3 regions of the Streptomyces sp. BB1-1-1 genome follow, and region 3 is predicted to be linked to each of the others. Evidence: predicted binding sites of a transcription regulator. Region 3 holds the regulator's gene; each other region holds the start of a gene.

The links. Region 3 encodes HrcA, which represses chaperone genes, less so after heat shock. Its sites were predicted from a motif close to TTNGCACTCNGNNNNNCNGAGTGCNAA; they were not measured.
Region 1: a site for HrcA is predicted at 2,097-2,123, ahead of groES (co-chaperone GroES). Genes of this name have one in related genera too.
Region 2: a site for HrcA is predicted at 2,698-2,724, ahead of groL (chaperonin GroEL). Genes of this name have one in related genera too.

Annotation. Positions count from the first base shown of each region.
Region 1 is NZ_CP134203.1:3,463,525-3,468,735, reverse strand. It holds gene RI578_RS15795 (THUMP-like domain-containing protein) at 1-248, opposite strand, end outside; gene RI578_RS15790 (polysaccharide deacetylase family protein) at 411-1,280, shown strand; gene RI578_RS15785 (polysaccharide deacetylase family protein) at 1,277-1,996, shown strand; gene groES (co-chaperone GroES) at 2,270-2,578, shown strand; gene groL (chaperonin GroEL) at 2,697-4,322, shown strand; gene RI578_RS15770 (ATP-binding protein) at 4,448-4,834, opposite strand; gene RI578_RS15765 (hypothetical protein) at 4,831-5,211, opposite strand, start outside.
Region 2 is NZ_CP134203.1:4,842,152-4,847,362, reverse strand. It holds gene RI578_RS22305 (ATP-binding cassette domain-containing protein) at 1-11, shown strand, start outside; gene RI578_RS22300 (ABC transporter permease) at 8-796, shown strand; gene groL (chaperonin GroEL) at 910-2,535, opposite strand; gene RI578_RS22290 (cold-shock protein) at 2,829-3,032, opposite strand; gene RI578_RS22285 (MoaD/ThiS family protein) at 3,471-3,746, opposite strand; gene thrC (threonine synthase) at 3,743-5,053, opposite strand; SAM riboswitch class I at 5,072-5,211, opposite strand, start outside.
Region 3 is NZ_CP134203.1:5,833,659-5,838,869, reverse strand. It holds gene RI578_RS26745 (hypothetical protein) at 1-318, shown strand, start outside; gene RI578_RS26740 (16S rRNA (uracil(1498)-N(3))-methyltransferase) at 323-1,072, opposite strand; gene RI578_RS26735 (nitronate monooxygenase) at 1,069-2,157, opposite strand; gene dnaJ (molecular chaperone DnaJ) at 2,416-3,552, opposite strand; gene hrcA (heat-inducible transcriptional repressor HrcA) at 3,553-4,569, opposite strand; gene RI578_RS26720 (MBL fold metallo-hydrolase) at 4,761-5,211, shown strand, end outside.

The sequences.
Region 1 (5,211 bases), 2.4 Mb from region 3:
CGCGTCGACTGCTCGACCCCGTTGGGCGTGAAGAACATCCGCCCGGCGTCCTCGGCCCCGACCTTCGCCACCGCCCGCTGCCGCAGCCGCGCCTGCCCGAGCGCGGCCGACACCAGCTCGGCGGGGTGCGTGCGCCGCAGCCGGGTCGCCACCGCCAACTCCCGCGCGGGGTCGGTGTCGCGCACCTCGTCGAGGAGGGCGCGGCCCTCGGGGGTGAGCAGGGCGAGGAGGGCGTCGAGGTCGTTCACCGGAACATTGTGGGCCAGTCGGTGGATGGTGTGCCTCCGGCGCGGTGTCGGGCCGGGTTCGACGGCCGGGGACTGCGAGGATCCCGCACCATGCGAGCAGTCGTACAAAATGACAAAATCCGGGCGCCCAGGGTGTTCCGGGCGTCCTCCCCAGGGCTCCGGATGCGCGGCGGTGTCGCCGCGCTCGCCGTCGCCGCCCTCGCCTCCGGCTGTGCGCAGGACGCCTCCGAGGTGCGGGGCGCCGCCGGCCGGCAGCCCCTCCAGGCACCCCCGGCCCGCGCGCTCGACGCCTACGCGTCCAAGCTGCGCGCCGCACACGCCGCCCGGGTCGCCGCCGCCAAGCGCTGGAAGCTGGAGAAGGTCCCGCTGACGGCCCCGCCGCCCCCCGCGAAGAAGCCGGAGATCAAGGCGCGCAAGGGCTTCGAGGTGACCGGCCAGAAGAACCTCCCGCCGGTCTTCACCTCGATCCCCACCAAGGAGAAGATCGTCTTCCTCACCATCGACGACGGCGCCGAGAAGGACCCGGCGTTCCTGCGGATGATGAGCGAGCTGAAGATCCCGTACACCGCCTTCCTCAGCGACTACCTGGCGAAGGAGGACTACGGCTACTTCAAGAAGATGCAGGACCGAGGCGTCACCCTCAACAACCACACCCTCCACCACCCTTACCTGCCCGGCCTCTCCTACGCCGAGCAGAAGCGCGAGATCTGCGGCATGCAGGACGTGATCGAGAAGCGCTACGGCGAGCGCCCCACCCTCTTCCGCCCGCCCTACGGCAACTACAACCGCGACACCCTGCGCGCCGCCAAGGCCTGCGGCATCGAGTACGCCCCGATCTGGAACGAGGAGGTCTTCGCCGACCACTGGGACTACCGGGAGTGGGACCGGAAGATCCACCCCGGCGACATCGTCCTCACCCACTTCCGGGGCGAGGACGACTGGGGCGGCACCATGCGCGACATGGTCCGCGAGTTCCTCGACAAGGTCACGGCCGAGGGATACGCCGTGGCCCGGCTGGAGGACTACCTGTGAGGCGCGGGCGGTTCCGGCCGGCCGGGGCCGCCCTGGCAGCCGTACTGCTCACCGGCTGCGCCCAGTTCGCCGGCCCCGCGCAGCAGCCGGCGGCCGGTGAGCCCGCTCAGGGCAGCGACCGGGGGCAGAACCTGCCGCCCGTCGTGGACCACGTCCGCACCACGGACCGGGTCGTCTTCCTCACCTTCGACGACAGCGCCGAGCGCGACCCGTCCCTCACCGGGCTGATCCGCGAACGACGGCTCCCCGTCACCCTGTTCCTCACCGACACCGTCGCCGGCCCCGCGTACGGCCACTTCGCCCGGCTCCGCTCGGTCGGCGCGAGCCTGCAGAACCACACCCTGGACCACCGCTCCCTGCGCGGCCTGCCCTACGCCGGCCAGCGCGCCGAGATCTGCGGCCAGCAGACCAAGCTCAGGTCCCGCTTCGGCGTCCGCCCGCACCTCTTCCGCCCGCCCTACGGCACGTACGACACCACGACCCTGCGCGCCGCCGCCGACTGCGGTATCGCGGCGGTCGTCCTGTGGCGGGCGACCCTGGACGCCGACGGCGACCTGACCTACACCCGCGGCGAGCGCCGCCTCCACCCCGGCGACATCGTGTCCGTCGACCCGGACCACCCGACGGGCCTGGGCCTGAGCACCCGCACGGAACGTTTGCTGGAGACGATCGAGGAGCAGGGGCTGAGGGTGGGACGCCTGAGCGACTACCTCTGACAACCTGCGCTGACGTCCTGCGCCGACTTCTTGATGCCGGGGCGGGCGGCCCCCGAGCACCCCCCGCTTCCGCCGAAATATGCCCGACGCGCCGCCGGCATTGGCACTCCGCTTGACCGAGTGCTAATCGCGGTCATAGTCTCGGCCTTGGCACTCCCCACTGGAGAGTGCCAACTACGCGACGGGCAGGTCCGGCACCCGCGACGACGGATCCACCTGGTCGCCACCTCAGACAGTTAACCCCGTGAGATCTCCGAAGGGGGAGGTCGGATCGTGACGACCACCAGCTCCAAGGTTGCCATCAAGCCGCTCGAGGACCGCATTGTGGTCCAGCCGCTCGACGCCGAGCAGACCACGGCTTCGGGCCTGGTCATTCCGGACACCGCCAAGGAGAAGCCCCAGGAGGGCGTCGTCCTGGCCGTTGGTCCGGGCCGCTTCGAGGACGGCAACCGTCTTCCGCTCGACGTCAGCGTCGGCGACGTCGTGCTCTACAGCAAGTACGGCGGCACCGAGGTGAAGTACAACGGCGAGGAGTACCTCGTCCTCTCGGCCCGCGACGTGCTCGCGATCGTCGAGAAGTAATTCACCGAAGCACCTTGCTTTCCAGCTGCGCCCCTGGCTCCCGCGTCCATAAAAAGCCGGGTGTCGGGGGCGCAGTGCCGTATAACCCCAAGATTTCCGGAAGAGGGCTCACGCTCCCATGGCGAAGATCCTGAAGTTCGACGAGGACGCCCGTCGCGCCCTCGAGCGCGGCGTCAACAAGCTCGCCGACACGGTGAAGGTGACGATCGGCCCCAAGGGCCGCAACGTCGTCATCGACAAGAAGTTCGGCGCCCCGACCATCACCAACGACGGTGTCACGATCGCCCGCGAGGTCGAGATCGAGGACCCGTACGAGAACCTCGGCGCCCAGCTGGTGAAGGAGGTGGCGACCAAGACCAACGACATCGCGGGTGACGGCACCACCACCGCCACCGTGCTGGCCCAGGCACTGGTCCGCGAGGGCCTGAAGAACGTCGCCGCCGGCGCCTCCCCGGCGCTGCTGAAGAAGGGCATCGACGCGGCCGTCGCCGCCGTGTCCGAGGACCTCCTCGCCACCGCCCGCCCGATCGACGAGAAGTCCGACATCGCCGCCGTGGCCGCGCTGTCCGCCCAGGACCAGCAGGTCGGCGAGCTGATCGCCGAGGCGATGGACAAGGTCGGCAAGGACGGTGTCATCACCGTCGAGGAGTCCAACACCTTCGGCCTGGAGCTGGACTTCACCGAGGGCATGGCCTTCGACAAGGGGTACCTGTCGCCGTACTTCGTGACGGACCAGGAGCGCATGGAGGCCGTCCTCGAGGACCCGTACATCCTCATCAACCAGGGCAAGATCTCCTCCATCGCGGACATGCTGCCGCTGCTGGAGAAGGTCATCCAGGCCAACGCCTCGAAGCCGCTGCTGATCATCGCCGAGGACCTGGAGGGCGAGGCGCTCTCCACCCTCGTCGTGAACAAGATCCGCGGCACGTTCAACGCGGTGGCCGTCAAGGCCCCCGGCTTCGGCGACCGCCGCAAGGCGATGCTGCAGGACATGGCCGTCCTCACCGGCGCCACGGTCATCTCCGAGGAGGTCGGCCTCAAGCTCGACCAGGTCGGCCTGGAGGTGCTCGGCACCGCCCGTCGCATCACCGTCACCAAGGACGACACCACGATCGTCGACGGTGCCGGCAAGCGTGACGAGGTCCAGGGCCGCATCGCCCAGATCAAGGCCGAGATCGAGAACACGGACTCCGACTGGGACCGCGAGAAGCTCCAGGAGCGCCTCGCGAAGCTGGCCGGCGGCGTGTGCGTGATCAAGGTCGGCGCCGCCACCGAGGTGGAACTGAAGGAGCGCAAGCACCGTCTGGAGGACGCCATCTCCGCGACCCGCGCCGCGGTCGAGGAGGGCATCGTCTCCGGTGGTGGCTCCGCGCTGGTCCACGCCGTCAAGGTCCTCGAGGGCAACCTCGGCAAGACCGGCGACGAGGCCACCGGTGTCGCGGTCGTCCGCAAGGCCGCCGTCGAGCCGCTGCGCTGGATCGCCGAGAACGCCGGCCTGGAGGGCTACGTCATCACCTCCAAGGTCGCCGAGCTCGACAAGGGCCAGGGCTTCAACGCCGCCACCGGCGAGTACGGCGACCTGGTCAAGGCCGGCGTCATCGACCCGGTGAAGGTCACCCGCTCGGCCCTGGAGAACGCCGCCTCCATCGCCTCCCTCCTCCTGACGACCGAGACCCTGGTCGTCGAGAAGAAGGAAGAGGAAGAGCCGGCCGCCGCGGGCCACGGCCACGGCCACGCCCACTGAGCGCTGCGCTGAGCTGAACCCGGCTGACCGAGCCGACGGTGCCCAGTACCCCTGCGGGGGTGCTGGGCACCGTGCGTTCGTCCGGCCTTGAAACCGCCGGCGTACACGTCCTCCTCGATGCCGACTCAGGGGACGTGGTGGCGGGAGCCGGGCGCCACCACCGCCCATACGGTCTTTCCCGGCGCCCTCGGCCGCTCGGCCACGCCCCACTCCTCGGCCGGCGCAGCCACCAGGGCCGGCCCGCGCCCGTCCTCCGCGAGCTGCCGCCCGTTCTCCGCGAGCTGCCGCCCGTCCGGCGCGAGCACCGGCCGACGCTCCCAGCGCACGTCACTCACCTCCACCAGGACGCGCCCCGCGCCATCGTGGGCCGGCCGCAGCTCGGCGTCCCGCCCCGGCACCCGTCCGTGGGTGACGGCGTTGGCTGCCAGTTCGCCCACGATCAGCTCCACGGCGTCATGGACCGGTGTGCGGTACGGCCACCCCCAGCGGTCGAGCTGGTGCGAAGCCGTCACAGCAGCCCGCTCAGCGGCAGTACCCGCTCGGCGAGCTGGCCCCGCAGCCTCCCCCCGGCGGCGTCGGCCTCCGAGAGCCAGTCGGCGGCGACCAGCAGCTCGGCGTGCTCGGTGACGTCCTCGGGTCGCAGGGCGCAGAACGAGGTGACCGCGTCCAGGCCGAGACCGTCGTCCTCGGCGCCTCCGAGACGCCCGTCGGGACGGCTGTGGGCGGCGGTGTACACGGCGAGGAGCCGGGTGGCGGCGCCCGCCTTCCTCTTCCGCAATTTCCGGTCGCCCACCACCCGCTGCGCCCACCCCGAGAGCCGTGCACGGGTGACCTTGCCGAAGGAGAACGGGCGGGGCCCGGTGGGCAGCAGCATGGGCACCGTGACCTG
Region 2 (5,211 bases), 990 kb from region 3:
CTGTCCGATGAGCTCCCTCTCCCTCGCCGTGCGCGACTCGTCCACCATGCTGCGCCGCAACCTGCTGCACGCCCGGCGCTACCCGTCCCTCACCCTGAACCTGCTGCTCACGCCGATCGTGCTGCTGCTGCTCTTCGTCTACATCTTCGGCGACGTGATGAGCGCGGGGATGGGCGGCGGCGCCGACCGCTCCGCGTACATCGCCTACCTGGTGCCGGGCATCGTGCTGATGACCATCGGCGGCACCGTGGTCGGAACCGCGGTGTCCGTCTCCATGGACATGACCGAGGGCATCATCGCCCGCTTCCGCACCATGGCGATCCACCGCGGCTCCGTACTCATCGGGCACGTCATCGGCAGCGTGCTCCAGTCGGTCTTGAGCGTGGTCCTCGTCGGTGCCGTCGCCGTGGCCATCGGCTTCCGCTCCACCGACGCCACCGCCGTGGAGTGGCTGGCCGCGTTCGGGCTCCTCGCGCTGGTCGCCACGGCGCTCACCTGGATCGCCGTCGGGATGGGCATGGTCAGCCCGAACGCCGAGGCGGCCAGCAACAACGCGTTGCCGATGATCCTGCTGCCGCTGCTCTCCAGCGCCTTCGTCCCGGTCGACGCGATGCCGGGCTGGTTCCAGCCGGTCGCCGAGTACCAGCCCTTCACCCCCGCCATCGAGACCCTGCGCGGGCTGCTGCTCGGCACCGAGATCGGCCACAACGGGTGGCTCGCGCTCGCCTGGTGCCTGGCTCTCTCCGCGCTCGGCTACTTCTGGTCGAAGGCGGTCTTCAACCGCGACCCGAAGTAGCCGGGACGGGGCCGGCGGCGAGCACCCCGGACGCGCCCGAGGGCGGCACCCCCTGCCGGAACAGGGGGTGCCGCCCTCGGTACGTGAAGGACGGTTGATCAACCAGAGGTCGATCAGAAGTCCATGTCACCGCCCGGCATGCCGCCCGGGGCGCCGCCCGCGGCGGCCTTCTCCGGCTTGTCGGCGATGACGGCCTCGGTGGTGAGGAACAGCGCGGCGATGGAGGCGGCGTTCTGCAGGGCAGAGCGGGTCACCTTCGCCGGGTCGATGATGCCTTCGGCGATCATGTCGACGTACTCACCGGTCGCGGCGTTGAGGCCGTGGCCGACGGTCAGGTTGCGGACCTTCTCCACGACGACGCCGCCCTCGAGACCGCCGTTGACGGCGATCTGCTTCAGCGGGGCCTCCAGGGCGAGCTTCACGGCGTTGGCGCCGGTCGCCTCGTCACCCGACAGCTCCAGCTTCTCGAAGACCTGGGAGGCCTGGAGCAGGGCCACGCCACCACCGGCGACGATGCCCTCCTCGACGGCCGCCTTCGCGTTGCGAACGGCGTCCTCGATGCGGTGCTTGCGCTCCTTGAGCTCGACCTCGGTGGCGGCACCGGCCTTGATGACGGCCACGCCGCCGGCCAGCTTCGCCAGGCGCTCCTGGAGCTTCTCGCGGTCGTAGTCCGAGTCGCTGTTCTCGATCTCGGCGCGGATCTGGTTGACCCGGCCCTGGACCTGGTCGGCCGAGCCGGCGCCGTCCACGATCGTGGTCTCGTCCTTGGTGATGACGACCTTGCGCGCGCTGCCCAGGAGGTCGAGCGTGGCGTTCTCCAGCTTGAGGCCGACCTCCTCGGAGATCACCTCGCCGCCGGTGAGGATGCCGATGTCCTGGAGCATCGCCTTGCGGCGGTCGCCGAAGCCCGGGGCCTTGACGGCGACGGACTTGAAGGTGCCGCGGATCTTGTTGACGACCAGGGTCGACAGGGCCTCGCCCTCGACGTCCTCGGCGATGATCAGCAGCGGCTTGCCCGACTGCATGACCTTCTCCAGGAGCGGCAGCAGGTCCTTGACGTTGCCGATCTTGGAGTTGGCGATCAGGATGTACGGGTCGTCGAGCGACGCCTCCATACGCTCCATGTCGGTGGCGAAGTACGCCGAGATGTAGCCCTTGTCGAAGCGCATACCCTCGGTGAGCTCCAGCTCCAGACCGAAGGTCTGGGACTCCTCGACGGTGATGACGCCTTCCTTGCCGACCTTGTCCATGGCCTCGGCGATGAGCTCGCCGATCTGGGTGTCGGCGGCGGAGATGGAGGCCGTGGAGGCGATCTGCTCCTTGGTCTCGACGTCCTTCGCCTGCTCCAGCAGGGCGGCGGAGACGGCCTCGACGGCCTTCTCGATACCGCGCTTCAGGGCCATCGGGTTGGCACCGGCGGCGACGTTGCGCAGGCCTTCCTTGACCAGGGCCTGGGCGAGAACGGTCGCGGTGGTCGTACCGTCACCGGCGACGTCGTCCGTCTTCTTGGCGACTTCCTTGACCAGCTCGGCGCCGATCTTCTCGTACGGGTCCTCGAGCTCGATCTCCTTGGCGATGGAGACACCATCGTTGGTGATCGTGGGGGCGCCCCACTTCTTCTCGAGGACGACGTTGCGGCCCTTGGGGCCGAGCGTCACCTTGACGGCGTCCGCGAGCTGGTTCATGCCGCGCTCGAGGCCGCGCCGTGCCTCCTCGTCGAACGCGATGATCTTGGCCATGTGAAGTGGTCCCTCCAGGACTGGGGGTGATTCCTTCGGACCGCGCCCGCGCCCGCGACGGACGGCTCGCCGACCTGGCGGTTCCTTCCCCACCCGGCCCGCGGACCTCACCGACTCGGTCCTTCGTTGTCACTCTCACCTTCAGAGTGCTAACGCCAATGATTAGCACTCGCCCCTGCCGAGTGCAAGCGCCTCTCGGGGATCGGCGCGGGTTCCGGGCAGACCGAAGGGCCCGCACCCCGTGGGGTGCGGGCCCTTCGGAGAAGACCGCTGACTTGCCGTGGTCGCGCGTCTCAGGCGCTGAGGCGAACCATGTCGGCCTGCGGGCCCTTCTGACCCTGCGAGATCTCGAACTCGACCCGCTGGCCTTCTTCGAGGGTGCGGTAGCCGTCCATCTGAATCGCGCTGTAGTGGACGAAAACATCCGCACCACCGTCGACCGCGATGAAGCCGTACCCCTTCTCCGCGTTGAACCACTTGACGGTGCCCTGAGCCATGCCTAACTCCCCTATTACTGGCCCTTGCACAGATCCGCACTTCGCGGACCCGGGTCAGACCTCACCCCCCACGACTGGGGGCGTGCGCCGGAACGCGTCGACCGCGGCTGAATGTATCTGTCCAACTGCCGTCTGCAACAGGTCAATCGGACGAGAAATCTGGACGTACCCGGTCCGGAATGTGGCGAGAATTCGCCTGAATTCGGGTCAAGTCGGGGCACACAAAAAGAACAAAAGCCGCGAAATACGCCCACACTTTGGCTACATCTGGTCGGGCGAGCGGCAGGAATTCAGGGTTCCCGACCTTCCGATCGGGAGCGCGTTCCCCAACTCTACCGCGCTCAACCACATGGAATTGCCCCCTCCGCTTCTCTTACGGAGGGGGCAATTCGATGAACCGAGCGTTACTGCGATTACCGGAGGTAATCGAGGGGCGGGTCAGCCGCCGGCGACCGCCGGGATGATGGAGACGCCGGCGCCCTCGGGGGTCGCGGTCTCCAGGCCCTGCTCGAAGCGGACGTCGTCGTCGTTGACGTAGACGTTGACGAAGCGACGCAGCTTGCCCTGGTCGTCCAGGACACGGGCGGCGATACCGGTGTGGTTCTTCTCCAGGTCGGCGATGACCTCACCGAGGTTCGCGCCGTCGGCGGCGACCTCGGCCTTGCCGCCGGTGTAGGTGCGCAGGATGGTCGGGATGCGAACGGTCACGCTCATGCGAGGCCAGCCTCTCGGAAGGAGTCCAGGTTCGGGCGGATGGTGGCGGTGAGGCCGGTGCCGGCCACCGCGTCGAGGGTCTTCAGGCCGTCGCCGGTGTTGAGGACGACGGTGGTGAGGGACGGGTCCAGGACGCCGTCCTCGATCAGCTTCTTCGTGACGCCGACCGTCACGCCGCCCGCCGTCTCCGCGAAGATGCCCTCCGTGCGGGCCAGCAGCTTGATCGCGTCCACGACCTGCTCGTCGGTCACGTCCTCCACGGCGCCGCCGGTGCGGCGCGCGATGTCGAGGACGTAGGGGCCGTCGGCCGGGTTGCCGATCGCCAGCGACTTGGCGATGGTGTCCGGCTTCTGCGGGCGTACGACGTCGTGGCCGGCCTTGTACGCGGTGGACACCGGCGAGCAGCCCTTGGCCTGGGCGCCGAAGATCTTGTACGGCTTGTCCTCGACCAGACCGAGCTTGATCAGCTCCTGAAGACCCTTGTCGATCTTCGTGAGCTGGGAGCCGGAGGCGATCGGGACGACGAGCTGGTCGGGCAGCCGCCAGCCGAGCTGCTCGCAGATCTCGTACGCCAGGGTCTTGGAGCCCTCCGCGTAGTACGGCCGCAGGTTGACGTTGACGAAGCCCCAGCCCTCGCCCGCCGAGTCGCCGATCAGCTCGGAGCAGAAGCGGTTCACGTCGTCGTAGTTGCCCTCGATGCCGACCAGCTCACCGCCGTAGACGGCGGCCATGACGACCTTGCCCTGCTCCAGGTCGTGCGGGATGAACACGCAGGAGCGGAAGCCGGCGCGGGCGGCGGCGGCGCCGACGGCACCCGCGAGGTTGCCGGTGGAGGAGCAGGACAGGGTGGTGAAGCCGAAGGCGCGGGCGGCCTCGATGGCCTGCGCGACGACGCGGTCCTTGAAGGAGTGCGTCGGGTTGCCGGAGTCGTCCTTGACGTAGAGACCGCCGGTGACGCCCAGCTCGCGGGCCAGGTTGTCGGCCTTGACCAGCTTGGTCCAGCCAGGGTTGATGTTCGGCTTGTCGGCCACGTCGGCGGGGACGGGCAGCAGCGGGGCGTAACGCCAGATGTTCGCGGGGCCCGCTTCGATCCGCTTGCGCAGTTCCTCGGTGTCGTACGCCGAGAAGTCGTAGGCGATCTCGAGCGGGCCGAAACACTCCTCGCAGGCGAAGACCGGGCCGAGGGGCACGCGGTGACCGCACTCGCGGCAGGTGAGCGCCGCGGCGGGACCGAGGTCGACCGGGGAGGCGGCGGAGGGGGTGGAAGCGGTGGTGTCGGTGTTGCTTGCGACAGTCTGCACAGCCATGTGAGGCGAGGCCCTTTCTCCTCATCTTCCTCACGACGCATCTCGCCGTGAGACGGATTTGGCACCTTCCCTAGCCGGGAGCCTCGCCACGTCCGCGTGACAAGAACCGACTGGAGGGTTGCCGGGGCTTCAACGGGCCGTATCCCTCTGCCCCTCTG
Region 3 (5,211 bases):
ACCTACATATGGTCGGTGCGTCACCGGCACAGCGTCACGGGGCCCTGCCAGGAGGTGCTCGCCCTCTCCGGGGAGGGGACGAGGACGAGGGTTCTTCTGCTCTTCCCGGGCGGGGAGGGACGGTTCGTCCCCGACGGCTGGCTGCCCTCGGGCTGCGTGGCCATGGGGGACGCGTCGCTCAACCTGCACGAACCCGGTGTCGTACGGGGCTTCGTCGACGAGGCGGCCCGGCGCGGGCTGCTCGACCGGTCGGCGGACCTGGACGGCTGGGACCTGTTCCGGGCGGTGGCGTCGGCGCTCGGCCGGCCGGCGTCCTGACGCGTCAGGACCAGCGGCCGGTGCGGGCCAGGAGTACCGCCGTCGCCGCGGTACCGGCCGTGGAGGTGCGCAGGACACTGCGCCCCAGACGGTAGGGCTTCGCGCCGGCCTCGGCGAACAGGGCCAACTCCTCCGGGGAGACCCCGCCTTCGGGGCCGACGACCAGCACGATGTCCCCGGCGGTGGGGAGTTCGGTGGCGGCCAGCGGCTCGTCACCGCTCTCGTGGAGTACGGCCGCGAAGTCGGCGTCGGCCAGAAGTGACGCGACCTGCTTGCTCGTCGCCGCGTCCGCGACGTCGGGGAAGCGGACCCGGCGGGACTGCTTGCCGGCCTCCCGGGCCGTCGCCCGCCACTTGCCGAGCGCCTTCAGGCCGCGGTCGCCCTTCCACTGCGTGATGCAGCGGGACGCCGCCCAGGGCACGATCGCGTCGACGCCGACCTCGGTCATCGTCTCGACGGCCAGCTCGCCGCGGTCACCCTTGGGCAGGGCCTGGACGACGGTGATCCGGGGCCGCTCCGGCGGTTCCTCGTGGACCGTCCCCAGTCCCGTGACGACCAGGCGGTCCTTTCCCTCGGCGGACTTCACCACGCCCTCGGCCCAGCGTCCGCGCCCGTCGGTGAGGACGACGTCCTCGCCGGCCCGCAGCCGCTTCACGGAGACGGCGTGCCGTCCCTCGGGGCCGTCCAGGACGTACTCCCCTCCGGGCAGGTCGCCCGGCTGGAGGGAGTCGACCACGAACACCGGCGCCGTCATCGGCCCGTACCTCCCGTCACGAACGCTGACAACGCTGTCCCCGCGGCGGCGAGTTCGGCCACCAGCACCTCCACCAGCTGCCCGGCGGGCAGCTCCCGGGCCATCCGGTGACCCTGCCCCGCCCAGAGCGCCATGCCCTGCGCGTCGCCCGCCTTCGCCGCCGCCTTGCGCAGCGGGGCGGTGAGGTGGTGCACCTCCGGGTAGGCGGCGGGGGCGTAGGGGCCGTGCTCGCGCAGGAAGCGGTTGACCAGGCCGCGGGCGGGGCGGCCGGAGAAGGCGCGGGTGAGTTCGGTGCGGACGAAGAGCGGGTTGGTCAGCGCCTGCTTGTGCAGGGCGTGCGCGCCGGACTCGGGGGTGGCGAGGAAGGCGGTGCCGAGCTGGGCTGCGCTCGCGCCGGCCGCGAGGACCGCGGCGATCTGGCCGCCGCGCATGATGCCGCCGGCGGCGACGATCGGCAGGCTCACCGCCTCCCGGACCTGGGCGACCAGCGACAGCAGCCCGGTGCCGGCGGTGCCGCCCGTCTCGGGGTGGTCCCGGTGGGTGCCCTGGTGTCCGCCGGCCTCGACGCCCTGCGCGATCACCGCGTCGGCGCCGGACAGCTCCACGGCCCGGGCCTCCTCCGCGGTGGTCGCGGCGACCAGGGCGAAGGTGCCCACGCGGTGCAGCGAGTCGACGACCTCACGGCTGGGGACGCCGAAGTGGAACGACACCACCGGCACCGGGTTGTCCAGCAGCACCGCGATCTTGGTGTCGTAGCCGTCGTCCCGGCCGCACTCGGGGTCGCCGAGTTCCGTCTCGTACCAGGCGGCCTCGCCGGCCAGCTGGTGGGCGTAGACGCCGACGGCGGCGGGGTCGGCCGTCTCGGGCTGCGGCATGAAGAGGTTGACGCCGAAGGGGCGGTTCGTCAGTCCCCGCAACTGCTTGATCTCCTGGTACATCCCGTCCGCGGTCTTGTACCCGGCGGCGAGGAATCCCAGCCCGCCCGCCTCGCAGACCGCGGCGGCGAGCTGCGGCACGGAGACGCCGCCCGCCATGGGCGCCTGCACGATCGGGTAGGGGAAAAGATCGGTCAGTGCGGAGGACATGACGGCATGTTGTCACGTCCTCCGAGCAAGTCCGAATCCAGGCTTCCGTTGGCATACGCCAGGAGCATCCGCATCGGAAAGCCCCTGGCGGCACGCCGTGACCGGTGCCCGTCAGCGCCCGTTGAAGGCATCCTTCAGCCGCGAGAACAGCCCCTGCTGCCCAGGCTGACAGTGCCCGCCCGGGGGACAACCCCCGGACCCCCGGCAGACCCCCGAGCGCCACGCCGACAAGCAGGCACAGCCCTCGGGACCACCACGTCAGCGCCCGTTGAAGGCATCCTTCAGCCGCGAGAAAAGCCCCTGCTGCCCAGGCTGGAACTGCCCCGTCGGGCGCTCCTCGCCACGCAGCGCGGCCAGCTCGCGCAGCAGGCGTTCCTGCTCGGGGTCGAGCTTGCTCGGGGTCATGACCTCGACGTGGACGATGAGGTCGCCCCGGCCGCCGCCGCGCAGGTGGGTGACGCCCCGACCGTGCAGCGGGATCGACTGACCGGACTGCGTGCCCGGGCGGATGTCGACCTCCTCCATGCCGTCGAGCGTCTCCAGCGGCACCTTCGTGCCGAGGGCCGCCGCCGTCATCGGGATGGTGACCGTGCAGTGCAGGTCGTCGCCGCGCCGCTGGAAGGTCGAATGGGGCAGCTCGTGGATCTCGACGTACAGGTCACCGGCGGGACCGCCGCCGGGGCCCACCTCGCCCTCGCCCGCGAGCTGGATCCGGGTGCCGTTGTCGACACCGGCCGGGATCTTCACGGTCAGCGTGCGCCGGGAGCGGACCCGGCCGTCGCCCGCGCACTCGGGGCACGGGGTCGGGACCACGGTGCCGAAGCCCTGGCACTGCGGGCAGGGGCGCGAGGTCATGACCTGGCCCAGGAAGGACCGGGTGACCTGCGAGACCTCGCCGCGGCCGCGGCACATGTCACACGTCTGGGCCGACGTGCCGGGCGCCGCGCCCTCGCCGTTGCAGGTGTTGCAGACGACCGCGGTGTCGACCTGGATGTCCTTGGTCGTGCCGAAGGCCGCCTCGTCCAGCTCGACCTCGATGCGGATCATCGCGTCCTGGCCCCGGCGGGTGCGCGAGCGCGGCCCGCGCTGCGACGCCGTACCGAAGAACGCGTCCATGATGTCCGAGAAGTTCCCGAAGCCACCCGCGCCGAAGCCGCCCGCGCCACCGCCGGCGGCCTGCGAGAGGGGGTCGCCGCCGAGGTCGTAGACCTGCTTCTTCTGCGGGTCCGACAGCACCTCGTAGGCGGCGTTGATCTCCTTGAACCGCTCCTGGGTCTTCGGATCGGGGTTGACGTCCGGGTGCAGCTCGCGGGCGAGCCTCCGGAACGCCTTCTTGATCTCGTCCTGGGAAGCGTCGCGGCGCACGCCGAGTACGGCGTAGTAGTCCGTGGCCACCTACGACTCCGCCAGGATCTGTCCGACGTACCGTGCCACTGCGCGTACCGCTCCCATCGTTCCCGGGTAGTCCATGCGGGTCGGTCCGACCACGCCGAGCTTGGCAACCGCCTCGCCGCCCGAACCGTAGCCCACCGACACGACGGACGTGGAGTTGAGTCCTTCGTGGGCGTTCTCATGACCGATACGGACGGTCACGCCCGGATCCTTCGCCTCGCCGAGCAGCTTGAGGAGCACGACCTGCTCCTCCAGCGCCTCGAGGACGGGTCGGATCACCAAGGGGAAGTCGTGCCCGAAACGGGTCAGATTGGCGGTGCCGCCGATCATCAACCGCTCCTCGTTCTCCTCGACCAGCGTCTCCAGGAGAGTGGAGAGCACGGTGGAGACCGTACCGCGATCCTCGGCCCCGAAGGCCTCCGCCAGATCTTCCACCAGGCTCGGCACGTCCGAGAAACGACGCCCGGCCACCCGGCTGTTGAGCCGCGCGCGCAGGTCCGCCAGGGACGCCTCGCCGAACGGCGCCGGGCAGTCGACCATCCGCTGCTCGACCCGGCCGGTGTCCGTGATCAGCACGAGCATCAGCCGCGCGGGCGCCAGGGAGAGCAACTCCACGTGCCGCACGGTCGAGCGGGTCAGCGACGGATACTGCACGACCGCGACCTGCCGGGTCAGCTGCGCGAGCAGCCGCACCGTGCGAGCCACCACGTCGTCGAGGTCGACGGCGCCCTCCAGGAAGTTCTGGATGGCGCGCCGCTCGGGCGGGGTCATCGGCTTGACGCCGGCCAGCTTGTCGACGAAGAGCCGGTAGCCCTTGTCGGTCGGGATGCGCCCGGCGCTGGTGTGCGGCTGGGCGATGAACCCCTCGTCCTCCAGGGCCGCCATGTCATTGCGCACGGTGGCCGGCGAGACGCCGAGGTTGTGCCGCTCGGTGAGGGCCTTGGAGCCGACCGGCTCCTCGGTGCCGACGTAGTCCTGGACGATGGCGCGCAGCACCTGGAGCCTGCGTTCACTGAGCACTCGCGCACACCTCCCGAAGTCGTCAGCCCGGCGATTTGCCTGTCTTCGCCTGTCTCACTGTCTGTCCCTGGCACTCACAGCGTGCGAGTGCCAGACTTCCCCGGCCCAGTGTACGGCCGTGGGGTACGCCCCCGGCAAGGCCGGGGCCGCGCCGCCGTGAACGGAGGCGTCGCACCGCTAGCGTCGTCGTCGTGACGGTGACTTGGGAAGACCTGGGATGGGAGCGGCTGGCGGCCGGGGTGGGGCGGCGCCGGCTGCCGGTGTGGGACTGCACCGCGGGGCTGGTCGTCGGCGCCGGCGCGGCCCTGGTGGTGGACGCGGGGTCGAGCCTCGGCGAGGGCGCCCGGTTGCGCGCGGGGGCGCAGCAGCTCGCCGGTCACCGTGTGACACATCTCGCGCTGACCCACCCGCACTTCGACCACGTCTTCGGCGCCGCCGCGTTCGCGGGCGCGGAGGTCTACGGCGCGGTGGGCACGGACGCGGTGTTCGCGCGGGGCGGACACGGACGGGAGGCGCTGCGCTCGGACGCGGTGGCCGAAGGACTGGACACGCGGCGGGCGGAGGAGGCGGCCGACGCGCTCGTCCGCGTCCGCCACGAGGTCTGCGGCGAGTGGACGCTCGACCTGGGCGGCGGCCGGCAGG